DNA from 2 places in the Mesorhizobium sp. ISC25 genome. Region 2 is predicted to be linked to the other one. Evidence: predicted binding sites of a transcription regulator. Region 2 holds the regulator's gene; the other holds the start of a gene.

Region 1 (7,053 bases), 1.0 Mb from region 2:
TTGGCCTGATCATCCTGGCGACGGCCTCGCTGTTCGTACCGCTGACGATCGAGCATCCGTTCTGGATGCTCGCCTTCCTGGTGCTGACGGCGGTGACCTTCAGCCTGTTCGGCTTCATCATCGGCATCTGGGCAAAGAGCTTCGAGCAGCTGCAGCTGGTGCCGCTGCTGATCATCACGCCGCTGACCTTTCTCGGCGGCAGCTTCTATTCGATCAACATGCTGCCCGGCATCTGGCGCACGGTGACGCTGTTCAACCCGGTGGTCTACCTGGTCAGCGGCTTCCGCTGGAGCTTCTACGGCAAGTCCGACGTTTCGGTCGGCGTCAGCCTCGGTATGACGGTGGTCTTCCTGCTTGTCTGCATAGCGATCGTCGCCTGGATCTTCAGGACCGGCTACCGGCTGCGCAACTGATCGACTGGCCGTGCCAGGCAAAGCAGCCTTATCGGTCAACGTTTCCTTTCCGAAGGCGATATAGGCCTGCGCCCGTGCCTGGAGCCGGCGCTTGAACGTTCAAGCTTGCTTTTTATGCATTGTTATATATCATGTTATCGATTTTCGCATGAGATGAAGTGACCTATGGAAGACGTCATACGATCGCTTGGCTTCCTGTGCCTGGGCAGCAGGCTGAAGCGTATGGGCGAGCAACTGCAAGCGGAGGCGCAGCGCCTGCTCGACCGGCTGGATGTCCCGGTTCAGGCGAGCCAGTACCCGCTGTTGGCCGCGCTCGACAGGCTGGGCCCGCTACCAGTCGGGGAACTGGCGCAATCCCTTGGCATCGCGCAGCCAGGCGTAACGCGAAGCGTCTCGCTTCTGGCCGAATTGGGACTGCTCGAGGTCAGTCCGTCGACCGATGACCAGCGGCGCAGGATTGTCTCCCTCACCTGGGGCGGCCGGCGGCTGGTCGATGTCGCAAAGCGCGACGTCTGGCCTTGCATCGAGAACGCCGTCGCGGATCTGTGCGCGGATCTTTCGGGGCCTCTTCTCGATCAGCTGGCTGCCATCGAGGACGGCCTCGCCGCGGCTCCCCTCGATCATCGAGTAAAAAAGCCGAAGGATGCGGTACAATGAGGCACCTGCTTGACCGCCCTATCTGGAGCGCGCTTCAGACGCGACATCGGGCCTTCGCGGAGGGTGACAACCTCGCCATGCGATACCGGCAGTCGGTCGTCCCTTTCGCCGCCACCGGGGCGGACGACGCGGATAGCCTGCAGGCGCTCGGAAAGCTTGTCTCCCCAGGCGAGAGTGTCATCCTGCTTCAGTCGGACGCCATTGCTCTGCCCGCGGGGCTTTCCGCGACTTCGACCGCAGCCGGGGTTCAAATGATTGCCGAGCAGCCATTGCAGATCGTCTCCGACCCGCGCGTGCAGTCTCTGACGCGAGACGATGCCGCTGAGATGCTCGCCCTGGCATTGCTCACCAAGCCTGGCCCATTCACGCTCGAAGCCTTGAGCCTGGGTGATTTTTGGGGTGTGAAAATCGACGGCAGGCTTGCGGCGATGGCCGGCGAGCGCATGAAGCAACCCGGCTATACCGAACTCAGCGGGGTGTGCTCACATCCGGAATTTCGGGGCGGCGGCCTGGGCAAGCTGCTGTCCCTGTTCGTGGCAAACCGGATAGTGGCGCGCGGCGAAGTTCCCTATCTCCATGCCTATGCCAGCAACGCCACGGCCATTAGACTATACGAGTCCATTGGCTTCACGTTGCGAAGCACAATGAATGTCGCCGTGGTTCAGCGCACCGAATAATTCGTCGGCGCATGATGCGCAGCATGGATGCATCCTGTATCCGGAAAGGAAGGATTTCGTATCGCCGAAATCCTTCCTTGAGACTGCAGGACCTTCCTGCGTGTCAGACCGCGATCTTGCCGCCACCTTGCCTGGTGATCGCAACGACCGCCGGGCGCACCGGCATGTCCGGCTTGAAGTCGGGCCAGCGGGTCGACAAATCCTCATAATAGGATGGACGGCCGAAAGCCTTCCAGTCCTCGCCGCCGTCGCCTGGATGCTGGACGGCAACGAAGGCGGTCTGGTCGTCCGGCGCAAACAGCGGGCCGCACATTTCGGCGCCGATCGGCACACGGAAGAACAGCTTTGATGTCGCCCTTGCCGGCCCTTCCGTGTCGACCGCCCACAGACCGTCGGTGCGGCCAGTGGCCTTCGGGCCCTGGCCGTCGGTAGCAACCCAGAGGCGGCCGGCCGAATCGACCGCGCAATTGTCCGGCATGCCGAACCAGCCATTGGCCGTGGTTGCGGTCGAGAAGGTGGCACCGACAGCCGCAACCGAGGGATCACCGCATTTCAAGAGCACCTCCCACTTGCCGTTGGTGGCGGCAAAATCGCCGCCGTCCTCGACGATCTCGATGATGTGGCCAAAGGCATTTTCGGCACGCGGGTTGGCGGCGTCGACCTGATCGGCCTTGCGCTTCGAATTGTTGGTCAGCATGACATAGACCTTGCCGTTGGCGACATTGGGCTGGATGTCTTCCGGACGGTCCATCTTGGTGGCGCCGAGCAGGTCGGCGGCGCGGCGCGTCTCGATCAGCACGTCGGCCTGGCTGGCAAAGCCGTTCTCCGCCGTCAGCGGCCCTTGGCCGAAGACGATCGGCAACCATTCGAGCGAACCGTCGTCGGCAAACTTGGCGACATGCAAGGTGCCGTCGTCGAGCAAATCCATGTTGGCGGGGCGATCGTCCGGGTTGAACTTGCCTGTGGTGACGAACTTATAGACGTAGTCGAAGCGCTCGTCGTCGCCGAGATAGAAGACGACACGGCCATCCTTGGCGACGATCGATTCAGCGCCCTCATGCTTGAAGCGGCCCATCGCGGTGCGCTTCCTCGGCACCGAAGTCGGATCCTGGACGTCGACCTCGACGATCCAGCCGAAGCGGTTCGGCTCGTTCGGCTCCTTGCCGATGTCGAAATGGTCGTAATGCGCTGCCCATTCATAGGCACCTTCGGGAATGCCGAGGCGCTTGTAATTGGCGGCTTCCCTATGGCCCTGCGGCAGCTCGCCCGAGAAATAGCCGTGGATGTTCTCCTCAGCCATGACATAGGTGCCCCATGGCGTGACGCCGCCGGCGCAGTTGTTGACAGTGCCGATGACTTTGGTGCCGCTCGGGTCGGCGCTGGTCTTGACGCGGTCGTGGCCGGCGACGGGGCCGGAGAGCGCGATCTCGGTGTTGGCGGTGATGCGGCGGTTGAGCTTGCCGTCGCGAATGACCTGCCATTTGCCTGATACCTTGCGGATCTCGACAATGGTGCCGCCATGCGCGGTCATCTCGACGTCGACTTGTTCCTTGCTGAGAGGCGCCTGCTTGGCTTTGCCGTCGACGATGGTGACGAGGCCCGGAAACATCAGGTGCGGATTGGTGTATTCGTGGTTGACCACCAGCAGGCCGTGCTCGGCCGAGCCGTCGATCGGGATATAGCCGACATAGTCGTTGTTGTAGCCGAATTGTCTGGCCTGGGCCTCCGCCGACTGTTTTGTCGGATCGAATTCCGGCGAATCGGCGAACAGCGGATCGCCCCAGCGCAGCAGTACATCGGCGTCATAGCCGGGTGCGACGTGATGCTTGTCGTCGATGCCGGCCTCGAGCTCGTCGAAAGCGAAGGCGGAGCCTTCGGCGGCGCGGGCGTTGTCGGCGGTGATCAGCGCCAGAGGGCTGACGGTAGCGGCTATGGCCGAGACGGCAAGCGAGCCCTTGAGGAAGCCGCGCCGCGAGAACCGTGCGGCGATGATTTCACCCATGGTGCGGTTGTCGGTGGGATTGGCTCCTGGCCCGTCGTTTTCCTCGAGCAGGCTGGTGCGGAAATGGGCGTCAGGGGAGCGATGTTCGGTCATAGGGGCATGCCTCTGGCTGGATGGATTGCTGGAGCGTGTTGCCTGGCCAGTCCGGTATCGCCGGCAGGTCACAGTTTGATGACATGCCGGCTAATTACCACTGCGATTTTGTATCCAGCATCGGCCCCGCTTGACCGCGACCGGCGCTTCGGAAACAAGAGCTGCGGCAGGCGCGTAAGGACCGCATCGGGAGGAACAAAAAGTGAGTTTCTGGGGACTTGGGCAGCTCTGCGTTTCGACGGTGATCTTCCTGCTGGCGGCGACGGCGGCGAAGCAATGGGGACTGGCGCCGAGCCTCGGCAAGATCGTGCTGACGTTGGCGCTCTATTCGCTCGGCAATCTGATCATGCTGAGGCTGATCCGCGAATTCGGCATGTCGGTGTCGTTCAGCCTGTCAGCGGTGATCCAGCTGGTGTCGGTGAATGTGGTGGCGCTGGTCTTCTTCGGCGAGCGCGTCAATGCCTTGCAGGCGACCGGCATTGTGCTTGCCATCGCAGCTGTGGCGCTGATCACGCTCGGGCCCTATCTGCAAAGGCTGTAACTGCGATCGGGCCGATGAAGAAGACCGCAAGCAGACTGCGCAACTGGCTGGAGTTCCCGGTTCTGCTGGCCGGGCTGATCATTGCCGGCGGGCTGTGGGGGTTCGAGGAGCTAATGGAGATGGCGCGGGCCACCACGCCGCATGCCTTCGATACCGAAATCCTGCTCGCCTTCCGCAAGGCCGGCCAGCCCGACAATCCGATCGGACCGGCGTGGTTGGAAGGAGCGATGCGCGACATCACCAGCCTCGGCAGCGCCAGCGTGTTGGTCCTGATTACCGCGGCAATGATCGTCTATCTGCTCCTCATACGCAGGCCAGGCGCTGCGCTTCTCATGTTCGTCGCGGTAGCGGGCGGCCAGGTCCTGTCAAGCGTGCTCAAGTTCGATATAGACCGGCCGCGCCCCGATCTGGTCTCGCATCTCGCCGACGTGGCATCGCTTTCGTTTCCGAGCGGCCACGCCATGCTGTCGGCGGTGACATATTTGACGCTGGGCAGCATGGCGGCGCGGTTTTTGCCCGGGCGGACAACGAAGATCTATGTGCTCGGGCTGGCGGTGCTGACGACGGTGGTGGTCGGCATCAGCCGCATCTATCTCGGCGTCCACTGGCCGTCCGACGTATTGGCCGGCTGGTGTGCCGGCTTTGCCTGGGCGATGCTGTGCTGGCTTGCGGCGCGGTTCCTGCAGCGATGGCTTGGGCGGGCCGGCGGCACCTGACTCATGTCAGTCCATTTGCGGTCAAATCAGCCTGTTGATCAGGCCATGGCCGCAGCCTGCCAACAGGAAAATCATCGACAGCAAGGCTGTCGAGGTCGCCAGCGCTTTGAATATCTTCACGTGCTCATCCTTTTTGAAGTCGTGCCTGTGAAATCGGTATCGCAATGGATGTCCCGCCAACCGATGCCGTAGCATGCTAGCGCATCGGCTGGCAAAGAGTGCTGCATGTTTCACATATGCAAGATGATGCTTGAACCATCATAATGAAGGTAATATACGTGATACCGCAGACTCAGACGGGGGTTTTGGCCGATGATCACTGCCGCGCAGATGCGTGCCGCGAGGGCGCTGGCCGGCATCGATCAGAAGACGCTCGCCGAGCGCGCCGGGGTTTCGCTTCCAACCATTCAGCGCATGGAAGCGAGCGACGGCGTGGTCCGGGGCGTGGTCGATACGCTGATGAAGGTCATCCAGGCACTTGAAGAGGCCGGGGTCGAGCTGATCGGCGAGAACCAGGCGAGCGAGCGTGGCGGCAGGGGCGTTCGCCTCAGGCCTGTCACGCCGCAGAACCCGCAAGGCTGACGGTACTGCCGCATCGCCGAAAATCAAATTCGATTTTCGGATAGTCCGATGCGCCGTTCAAAAGTGTTGGAGCGTATCTGTGCGCCCTTTTGGACGCACGCCGCTCCAAGTCGCGACGGCGACCGCCGACAGTCCTGCCGACGATCCCGCCGCCTCCTTGGTTTCATGCGGAAGGCACTCGATGGATCAGACCCGGCGGGCAGCGCATCAACCGGCACGGCCAACATTTTCCGAACTGTTCACGCCGAAGCTGGTGACGGTGCTGCGCGAGGGCTATACGCTCGCGCATTTCAAGGCGGATGCCATCGCCGGGCTGACCGTCGCCATCGTCGCATTGCCGCTGTCGATGGCAATTGCCATTGCTTCAGGCGTGACGCCGGAGCGCGGGCTCTACACCTCGATCATTGGTGGCTTCCTGGTTTCGGCGCTTGGTGGCAGCCGCTTTCAGATCGGCGGCCCGGCCGGCGCCTTCATTGTGCTTGTGGCGGCGACGGTGGCGCGGGTTGGCGTCGATGGCTTGCTGCTGGCGACGATGATGGCCGGCCTGTTCCTGCTTGCCATCGGCTATCTCAGGCTTGGCACCTACATCAAGTTCATCCCCTATCCGGTGACCGTCGGCTTCACCGCCGGCATCGCCGTCATCATCTTCTCCGGCCAGATCGTCGAACTGTTCGGGCTGAAGCTCGCCGGCAAGGAACCGGGGCCGCTGGTGCCGAAGCTGATGGCCATCGGCGAGGCGGCCGGAACGATCAATCTCGCTGCAACCGCGGTGGCGGCATTGACCATCATCACCATTGCGCTGTTGAAGCGGTTTCGGCCGAAGTGGCCAGCTATGCTGATTGCCATCGGACTGGCATCCCTCGTCGTGGCATTGCTCGCCATGCCAGCCGAGACGATCGGCACGCGCTTCGGCGGCATCCCGCGCAGCCTGCAATGGCCGGCCTTCCCGCCGCTTAGCCTCGACAGGATAATCGACGTGCTGCCGGACGCCATCGCCTTTGCGCTGCTCGGGGCGATCGAATCGCTGCTGTCGGCCGTCGTCGCCGACGGCATGACCGGAAGGCGGCATCGCTCCAATTGCGAGTTGGTGGCGCAAGGCTTCGCCAATGTCGCCTCCGCTCTGTTCGGCGGCATCTGCACTACCGGAACCATTGCCCGCACCGCGACCAATGTGCGGGCCGGCGCGCATGGACCGGTCTCAGGCATGATGCACTCGGCCATCCTGCTTGCGCTGATGCTGGTGGCGGCACCGCTGGCCAGCTATATCCCGCTTGCAGCACTTGCCGGCGTGCTGGCGGTGGTGTGCTGGAACATGTTCGAGAAACAGGCCTTCGCAACCTTGCTGCGCGCCTCGCGCGGCGATGCGCTAGTG
Region 2 (7,053 bases):
ATCGAAGCCTCCTCGCCGTTGACGAAAATCTGGCCCGCATCGCGCTTGTAGGCGCCGGACAGGATTTTTATCAACGTCGATTTGCCGGCACCATTGTGACCGAGCAAAGCCATCACCTCGCCCTGGAAAAGGTCGACAGAGGCATCGTCGACGGCGCGAATGCCGCCGAAGGCGATGGAGATGTTGCGCATGTCGATCAGCGGCGTGGGAGCGGTCTTGTCTGCCATGCTTGTTCCTCCTCCCTATAGATCCTGCTTGAGCATGATCGTGTCTGAAAACCGGGTTCTACCTTGCGGGATCATGCTCAGACCCGTTTGCGATAGACGGTATCGAGCCACACCGCGACCACCAGCACGGCGCCGACAACGATGCTCTGCAACGGCGAATCGATGCCGAGCAAGACCATGCCGGATTGCAGCGACTGCATCAAAAGCGCGCCGAGCATGGCGCCGAGCACGGTGCCGGAGCCGCCGGCGAGCGACGTGCCGCCAATCACGGCCGCCGCGATGACCAGGAGCTCATCCAGGGTCCCCAGCGCATTGGTCGACGCGTTGAGGCGGGCCGATGCGATTGCCGCACTTATCGCGGCCAGCACGCCCATGATCATGAACACCTTCATGGTCACCCAGCGCGTGTTGATGCCGGCGAGTTCCGCCGCTTCCGGGTTGCCGCCAATGGCAAAGACATAGCGGCCGAAACGTGTGCGTTTGGTGATGAAGGTCATGACGATGCCGACTGCGACAGCGATCAGCACCGGTATGGCGATGCCATGGGCGATGAACAGCCCGCCTTCGGGGAGGGTGATGCCGTTCCGCTGGGCGTACTGGCGAACGATGCCGATCGGCCAGGGATAGGAATTGGCGATCCAGACAGCGCCGAGGATGGCGGCACAGGCGACAACACCGAGCAGGGTCTCCGCCCAGACGGGGCGCAGCGGAAATTTGAACCGCTTGCGCTGCGACCGGCCGTTGAGCAGCATGAAGGCGACGCCCACACAGGCGAGAATGCCGACGATCCAGCTTGCGGTTGCGCCGATCGAGCCACGCGGCCCGCCGCCCATGAGCTGGAAGGTGGCGTCGAGCGGCGCGACGGTGCGCCCGCTCGTCATCAACCATGCCATGCCGCGCCAGACCAGCAGGCCGCCCAGCGTCACGATGAAGGCCGGAACCTCAAGATAGGCGATGATAAAGCCCTGGAACGCGCCGATCAGGAGGCCGAGCACCAGGCCGGCGGCCAGTGCGATGACCCACAGCCAGGGGCTGCCAAGCTGAAATCCCATGACGCGGACGAGGAATTCGGCCTGCGCCACGCCCATCACCATGCCGATCACGCCTTCCACCGAACCGACGGAAAGATCGATGTTGCGCATCACGATGACCAGCACCATGCCTGTCGCCATGATCGCCACCGAGGAGGTCTGCACCGAAAGATTCCAGAGATTGCGCGGCGTCAGGAAGAGCCCGCCCGACAATATGTGGATCCCGACCCAGATGACCAGCAGCGCGCCGACCATGCCGAGCATGCGCGTGTCGAGTTCGGTTGCCTTGAGAAATCGGGCAACGATGCCGAGCTCGGATTCCCGCGCCCGGTCTGCCGTGCTGTCGACCGGCATGTTGGAAGTCGTGTTGGTCATCGTGTTTCTCCCGCCGGGTTGCCGTCTGCCGCGGATGCCGGAAGCAGCCTAGAAGTTATCCGCCGAAAGCGGAAAAACAACTCTTGTTGAAAAAACGCCGCGGCGAGCGGCCGCGGCGTTCGGACTTCTCGGAAACGTCGGCTCAGTTGCAGACTGCAACAGTGCCCGCCGCCACGCCGGCGCAGACCTCTTCTTTCTTGATCCAGCCGGCGTCGATGACGACGTTGAGGTTATCCTTGGTGATGGCGACCGGGGTCAGGAACAGCGACTTGACGGTATTGCCGCCGGGCGTGGTGAAATCCTTCACGCCGGCAATGTCGGTCATCTGCTTGCCGTCGGCCAGTTGCGAGGCGATCTCGGCGGCGTTCTTGCCAAGCTCGCGCGCGTCCTTCCATACCGACACGGTCTGTGTGCCGAGCGCGATGCGGTTCAGCGCGGCGTGGTCGCCGTCCTGGCCCGAAACCGGAACCGATCCGGCCAGCCCTTGCGCCGTCAGAGCGGCGACGACACCGCCGGCAGTGCCGTCGTTAGCGGCGACCACGGCATCGACCTTGTTGTCGTTCGCGGTCAGGAACTGTTCCATGTTTTTCTGAGCGTTGGCCGGCAGCCAGCCGTCGGTATAGGCCTCGCCGACATTCTTGATCTTGCCGCTGTCGATAGCGTCCTTCAGCACTTCCATCGAACCGGCAAACAGGAAATCGGCATTCGGATCGGCGCCCGAGCCCTTGATGAAGACGTAGTTGCCTTCCGGCTTCACCTTGAACACTTCGCGGGCCTGCATGCGGCCGACTTCCTTGTTGTCGAAGGTCAGGTAAAAGACGTCCTTGTTCTCGATCAGCCGGTCGTAGCCGACAACCGGAATACCTTCGTCCAGCGCCTTTTGCACGGCTGGCCCGATGGCCGAGGCGTCCTGCGCCAAGATGATCAGTGCGTTGGCGCCCTGCGAGATCAGGCTCTCGACGTCGGTGAGCTGCTTGCCGGGGTTGGACTGTGCGTCGGCGGAAATATACTTGTCGCCGGCGGCCTCGATGGCCGCCTTCATTGCGGCCTCGTCCGTCTTCCAGCGCTCTTCCTGGAAGTTCGACCAGGAAACGCCGATCACCTTGTCTTTAGCCTGCGCCACCGACGCCAGCGCCAGCGTCATGGCGACACCCGCCAGAATGGCGGTCGTGAATTTCTTCATCATATCCTCCCAGCGCCGCGTACGGCGTGACCAATTGGCTCAAAGACCAGCTTAGAAGCTCTAATTTTTTCGAGCCTCGAAAAAATACTGGCCCGATCTCCGGCTGCTGTCAACATCGATTCTGATGGATTTTGATGACTCTGCGAGTTTTTTCGAGCGTCGGAATAAACGATGACAGCGCCACCGGCATCTGACACTATTTGCCTGCATCCGACACTATTTGTCGGACATTACCGACGGCTTCCGGTTCATGAGCGGCCGCGGCAACCGGGAGGAAAGCAAACGATGTCGGTCGGAATCCGCCATGACGATTTGCGCCGGCGCAACCGGGCGATGGTGATCTCGGCGGTGCGCCGGGCCGGCCAGCCATCGCGTACTGAGATCGCAGCAACCACCGGCCTCAGTCATTCGACCATATCGGCGATCTCCTCCGACCTGATACGGGAAGGCATCCTCGCCGAGAGCAAGGCAAGTGAGCCCGTTTCGTTGAAACGCGGTCGTCCGCAGGTCGGCCTCGCCCTCAACCCGGAAGCGGCGGCGGTGCTGACCGTGGTTTTGTCGCTGAATTTCCTGTCGGCCGCCATTATCGACTATGCGGGACAGGTAGTCGCCGAGGAACAGCGCCGGCTGGACACGCTGACCATGCCGCGCGACGAACTGATCCGCGAATGCATGGCCATCGTCCGGCGCCGGCTCGAGGATCCAGACCTTGACGTCCGCAGTGTCGCCCGCATTGCCCTGGCGATTCAGGGCATTACCGACTCCCCTGCACGCGCCATGCTGTGGTCGCCGATCACGCCGCAGACCGATATCGCCTTTGCCGACATGCTGGAGGACGAATTCGGCATCCCGGCCACGGTGGAGAACGACTGCAATATGATGGCGGTGGCTTTGCGCTGGCGCGATCCGGATCGCTATCGCGACGACTTCATCGCCATCCTGCTTTCGCACGGCATCGGCATGGGGCTGGTGCTCAAGGGCGAGCTGTTCACCGGCACGCATTCCTCGGGCGGCGAGTTTGGCCACATGATCCATCGTCCGGGCGGCGCGCTCTGCCGTTGCGGACGACGCGGCTGCATCGAGGCCTACGCCGGCAATTACGCCATCTGGCGCAACGCCAGGCAGATGAGCGAAGACAGCGAACCCATCGCCGACGTCAGCGACGCCGACATGCGCGCACTGGCGGCCCGGGCACGCGAGAAAGATGGGCCGGAACGCGAGGCCTACCGCAAGGCCGGCGAAGCGCTGGGTTTCGGTCTCGGCTCGCTGTTCGCGCTGATCGATCCGGCGCCGGTCGCGATGGTCGGCGCCAGTGCCGCCGCCTTCGATCTGATCGAGCCGGCCTTGCGCCAGGCCATCGCCCAGACCGCCGGCGGCCAGCATTCGGGCTCGATCTCCTTCGACACCGAACCAAACGAATTGCCGCTGATCCGCGAAGGCTGTGCGATGCGGGCGTTAAGCTTCGTCGACCAGGAGATTTTCGCGCCGGGCGCGCAAATGAGGCCCCGCGTCAGAAAGAACGTAGCCTGATCCGGCGGATCAATCTTCCCTGATCGCGTAGCCGGCACCGCGGATGGTGCGGATGACATCAGGCATGCGGCCGTTGTTGACCGCTTTGCGCAGCCGGCCGACATGCACGTCGACGGTGCGTTCGTCGATATAGATCGTCTCGCCCCAGACATTATCGAGCAACTGGCTGCGCGAGAAGACGCGGCCCGGATGCCGCATCATGAACTCGAGCAACCGGAATTCGGTCGGCCCGAGCCTGATTTCGCTCTTCTTGCGATAGACCCTGTGCGATTCGCGATCGAGCACGATGTCGCCGACCTTCAGCACGCTGGACAGCACTTCCGGCTTGGCGCGCCGCAGCAGCGCCTTGACTCTCGCCATGAATTCCGGTGTCGAAAACGGTTTGACCAGATAGTCGTCGGCGCCGGTCGAAAGACCGCGCACCCGGTCGCTCTCCTCGCCGCGCGCGGTCAGCATGATGATCGGCAGCCGCTCGGTTTCGGGGCGCACCCGCAACCGGCGGCAGAGCTCGATGCCGGAAACCGCTGGTATCATCCAGTCGAGCACCAGAAGATCGGGCACATTCTCCTGCAAACGGATCTCGGCTTCGTCGCCGCGTGTCACCACCTCGACCTGGTAGCCTTCGGATTCGAGATTGTAGCGGAGCAGCACACCCAACGGCTCCTCGTCCTCCACCACCATTATGCGTGGTGCGATCATCGACTGGGCACCCCCATCATGTCACCGGCGTGGACATTGTCGTTTCGTCCTGCTTCGGACGATTGACCGGCAATTGCTCGCCGGTCAGCACATAATACGCATTTTCGGCGATGTTGGTGACATGGTCGCCGATCCGCTCCAGATTCTTGGCGCAGAACAGCAGGTGCGTGCAAGCGGTGATGTTGCGCGGATCTTCCATCATGTAGGTCAACAGCTCGCGGAACACGGACGTGTATTTGACGTCGATGCGCTCGTCGGCGGCACGCAGCTTGGCCAACCCGGCCGCATCGTCTGCAGCATATTCCTCGATGACGCCCTGCACCTGGATGAGCACCAGCTGCGCCATCGCGTCGATGGAATGCGACAGGTCGCGCGGTGTGACGTTGAGCCCGACCGCACTCACACGCTTGGCGATGTTCTTGGCAAGGTCGCCGATGCGTTCGAGGTCGCCGGCCATACGGATCGCTCCGACCACATGGCGAAGATCGTGGGCCATCGGCTGGCGTTTGGCGATCAGGGTGATGGCGCGATCGTCCAGTTCGCGTTGACGCGCATCCATGATGGCATCGTCGGAAACGACGCGTTGCGCCAGCACATTGTCGGAATTCAACAGGGCCTTGGTTGCCCCGCCGACCATCGAACCGGCGAGGTCGGCCATGTCGCGGATCAGCTTGCTGATCTGCTCGAGATCCTCGTCGAAAGAAGCGACTGTGTGTTCGCCCATGGTCCTGTCCTCATATGCATGATCGGAACGGCTCAGCCGAAGCGGCCGGTGATGTAATCCTGCGTGCGCTTCTCGCGGGGCGACGTGAAGATCTTCTCGGTCCGGTCGAACTCGACCAGTTCACCCAGATACATGAAGGCTGTCTGGCGCGACACGCGTGCCGCCTGCTGCATGTTGTGCGTAACGATGACGATCGTGTAGTCGGCTTGCAATTCGTCGATCAGTTCCTCGATCTTGGCGGTCGACAACGGGTCGAGTGCGGACGCCGGTTCGTCGAGCAGAATGACTTCCGGCTTCACGGCCACGGTGCGGGCGATGCAGAGCCGCTGCTGCTGGCCGCCGGACAGGCTCAGGCCGCTGGCGTTGAGCTTGTCCTTGACCTCGCTCCACAGCGCGGCGCGCTTCAATGCCTGTTCGACGCGGCCGTCCATCTCGGACTTGCCGAGGTTCTCGTAGAGCCTGACGCCGAAGGCGATATTCTCGTAGATCGACATCGGGAACGGCGTCGGCTTCTGGAACACCATGCCGATCTTGGTCCTCAGGAGGTTGAGATCCTGCGACCGGTCGAGAATGTTCTGGCCGTCGAGCAGCACGTGGCCCTCGGCTGTCTGTTTCGGGTAGAGCTCATAGATGCGGTTGAACACACGCAGCAGCGTCGATTTCCCGCAGCCCGAAGGCCCAATGAAGGCCGTGACGCTGCGCTCGGGCAGCGACAGGCTGATGTCCTTTAGCGCCTTGCTCTGGCCGTAGTAGAAGTTGAGGTTCTTGACCTCGATCTTCGTCTTCTCGGCGACCGTTTCGGTCATCGTCATGTCCGGGGACAACATCTGTGTCATCTGTCCTCTCTGCGTCCGGTAAGGCTGCGGGCGAGGATGCTCAAGCCCAGAACCGTCAGGGTGATTATGAGTGCGCCGGTCCACGCCAGCTGCTGCCATTCCTCGTAAGGGCTGAGAGCGAACTGGAAGATGGTCACCGGCAGGCTGGCCATCGGCGCGTTGATATTGCTGCTCCAGAACTGGTTGTTGAGCGCTGTGAAGAGCAGCGGCGCCGTCTCGCCGGAAATGCGTGCTATCGCCAGCAATATGCCGGTGACGATGCCCGACAATGCGGCGCGGTAGGCGACCGAACGGATCACCACCCAGCGCGGCGCGCCGATCGCGGCACCGGCTTCACGCAACGCGTTCGGTACCAGGTTGAGCATGTCTTCAGTGGTGCGCACGACCACCGGAATGACCAGGATGGCAAGCGCCACGGCGCCGGCAATGGCCGAGAAATGTCCCATTG

Evidence for each region. Region 2 encodes PhoB, which activates phosphate uptake and scavenging genes when phosphate is short. Its sites were predicted from a motif close to TGTCATNNANCTGTCAT; they were not measured.
Region 1: a site for PhoB is predicted at 3,910-3,926, ahead of RQ479_RS21510 (PhoX family phosphatase). Genes of this name have one in related genera too.

Annotation. Positions count from the first base shown of each region.
Region 1 covers NZ_CP135441.1:4,353,988-4,361,040, forward strand. Annotated here, with positions in the region: gene RQ479_RS21495 (ABC transporter permease) at 1-413, shown strand, start outside; gene RQ479_RS21500 (MarR family winged helix-turn-helix transcriptional regulator) at 579-1,070, shown strand; gene RQ479_RS21505 (GNAT family N-acetyltransferase) at 1,067-1,747, shown strand; gene RQ479_RS21510 (PhoX family phosphatase) at 1,851-3,842, opposite strand; gene RQ479_RS21515 (hypothetical protein) at 4,045-4,383, shown strand; gene RQ479_RS21520 (phosphatase PAP2 family protein) at 4,398-5,099, shown strand; gene RQ479_RS21525 (helix-turn-helix transcriptional regulator) at 5,412-5,681, shown strand; gene RQ479_RS21530 (SulP family inorganic anion transporter) at 5,863-7,053, shown strand, end outside.
Region 2 covers NZ_CP135441.1:5,400,745-5,407,797, reverse strand. Annotated here, with positions in the region: gene RQ479_RS26545 (ATP-binding cassette domain-containing protein) at 1-227, opposite strand, end outside; gene RQ479_RS26540 (sugar ABC transporter permease) at 305-1,633, opposite strand; gene xylF (D-xylose ABC transporter substrate-binding protein) at 1,776-2,816, opposite strand; gene RQ479_RS26530 (ROK family protein) at 3,102-4,346, shown strand; gene phoB (phosphate regulon transcriptional regulator PhoB) at 4,356-5,045, opposite strand; gene phoU (phosphate signaling complex protein PhoU) at 5,062-5,769, opposite strand; gene pstB (phosphate ABC transporter ATP-binding protein PstB) at 5,802-6,605, opposite strand; gene pstA (phosphate ABC transporter permease PstA) at 6,602-7,053, opposite strand, start outside.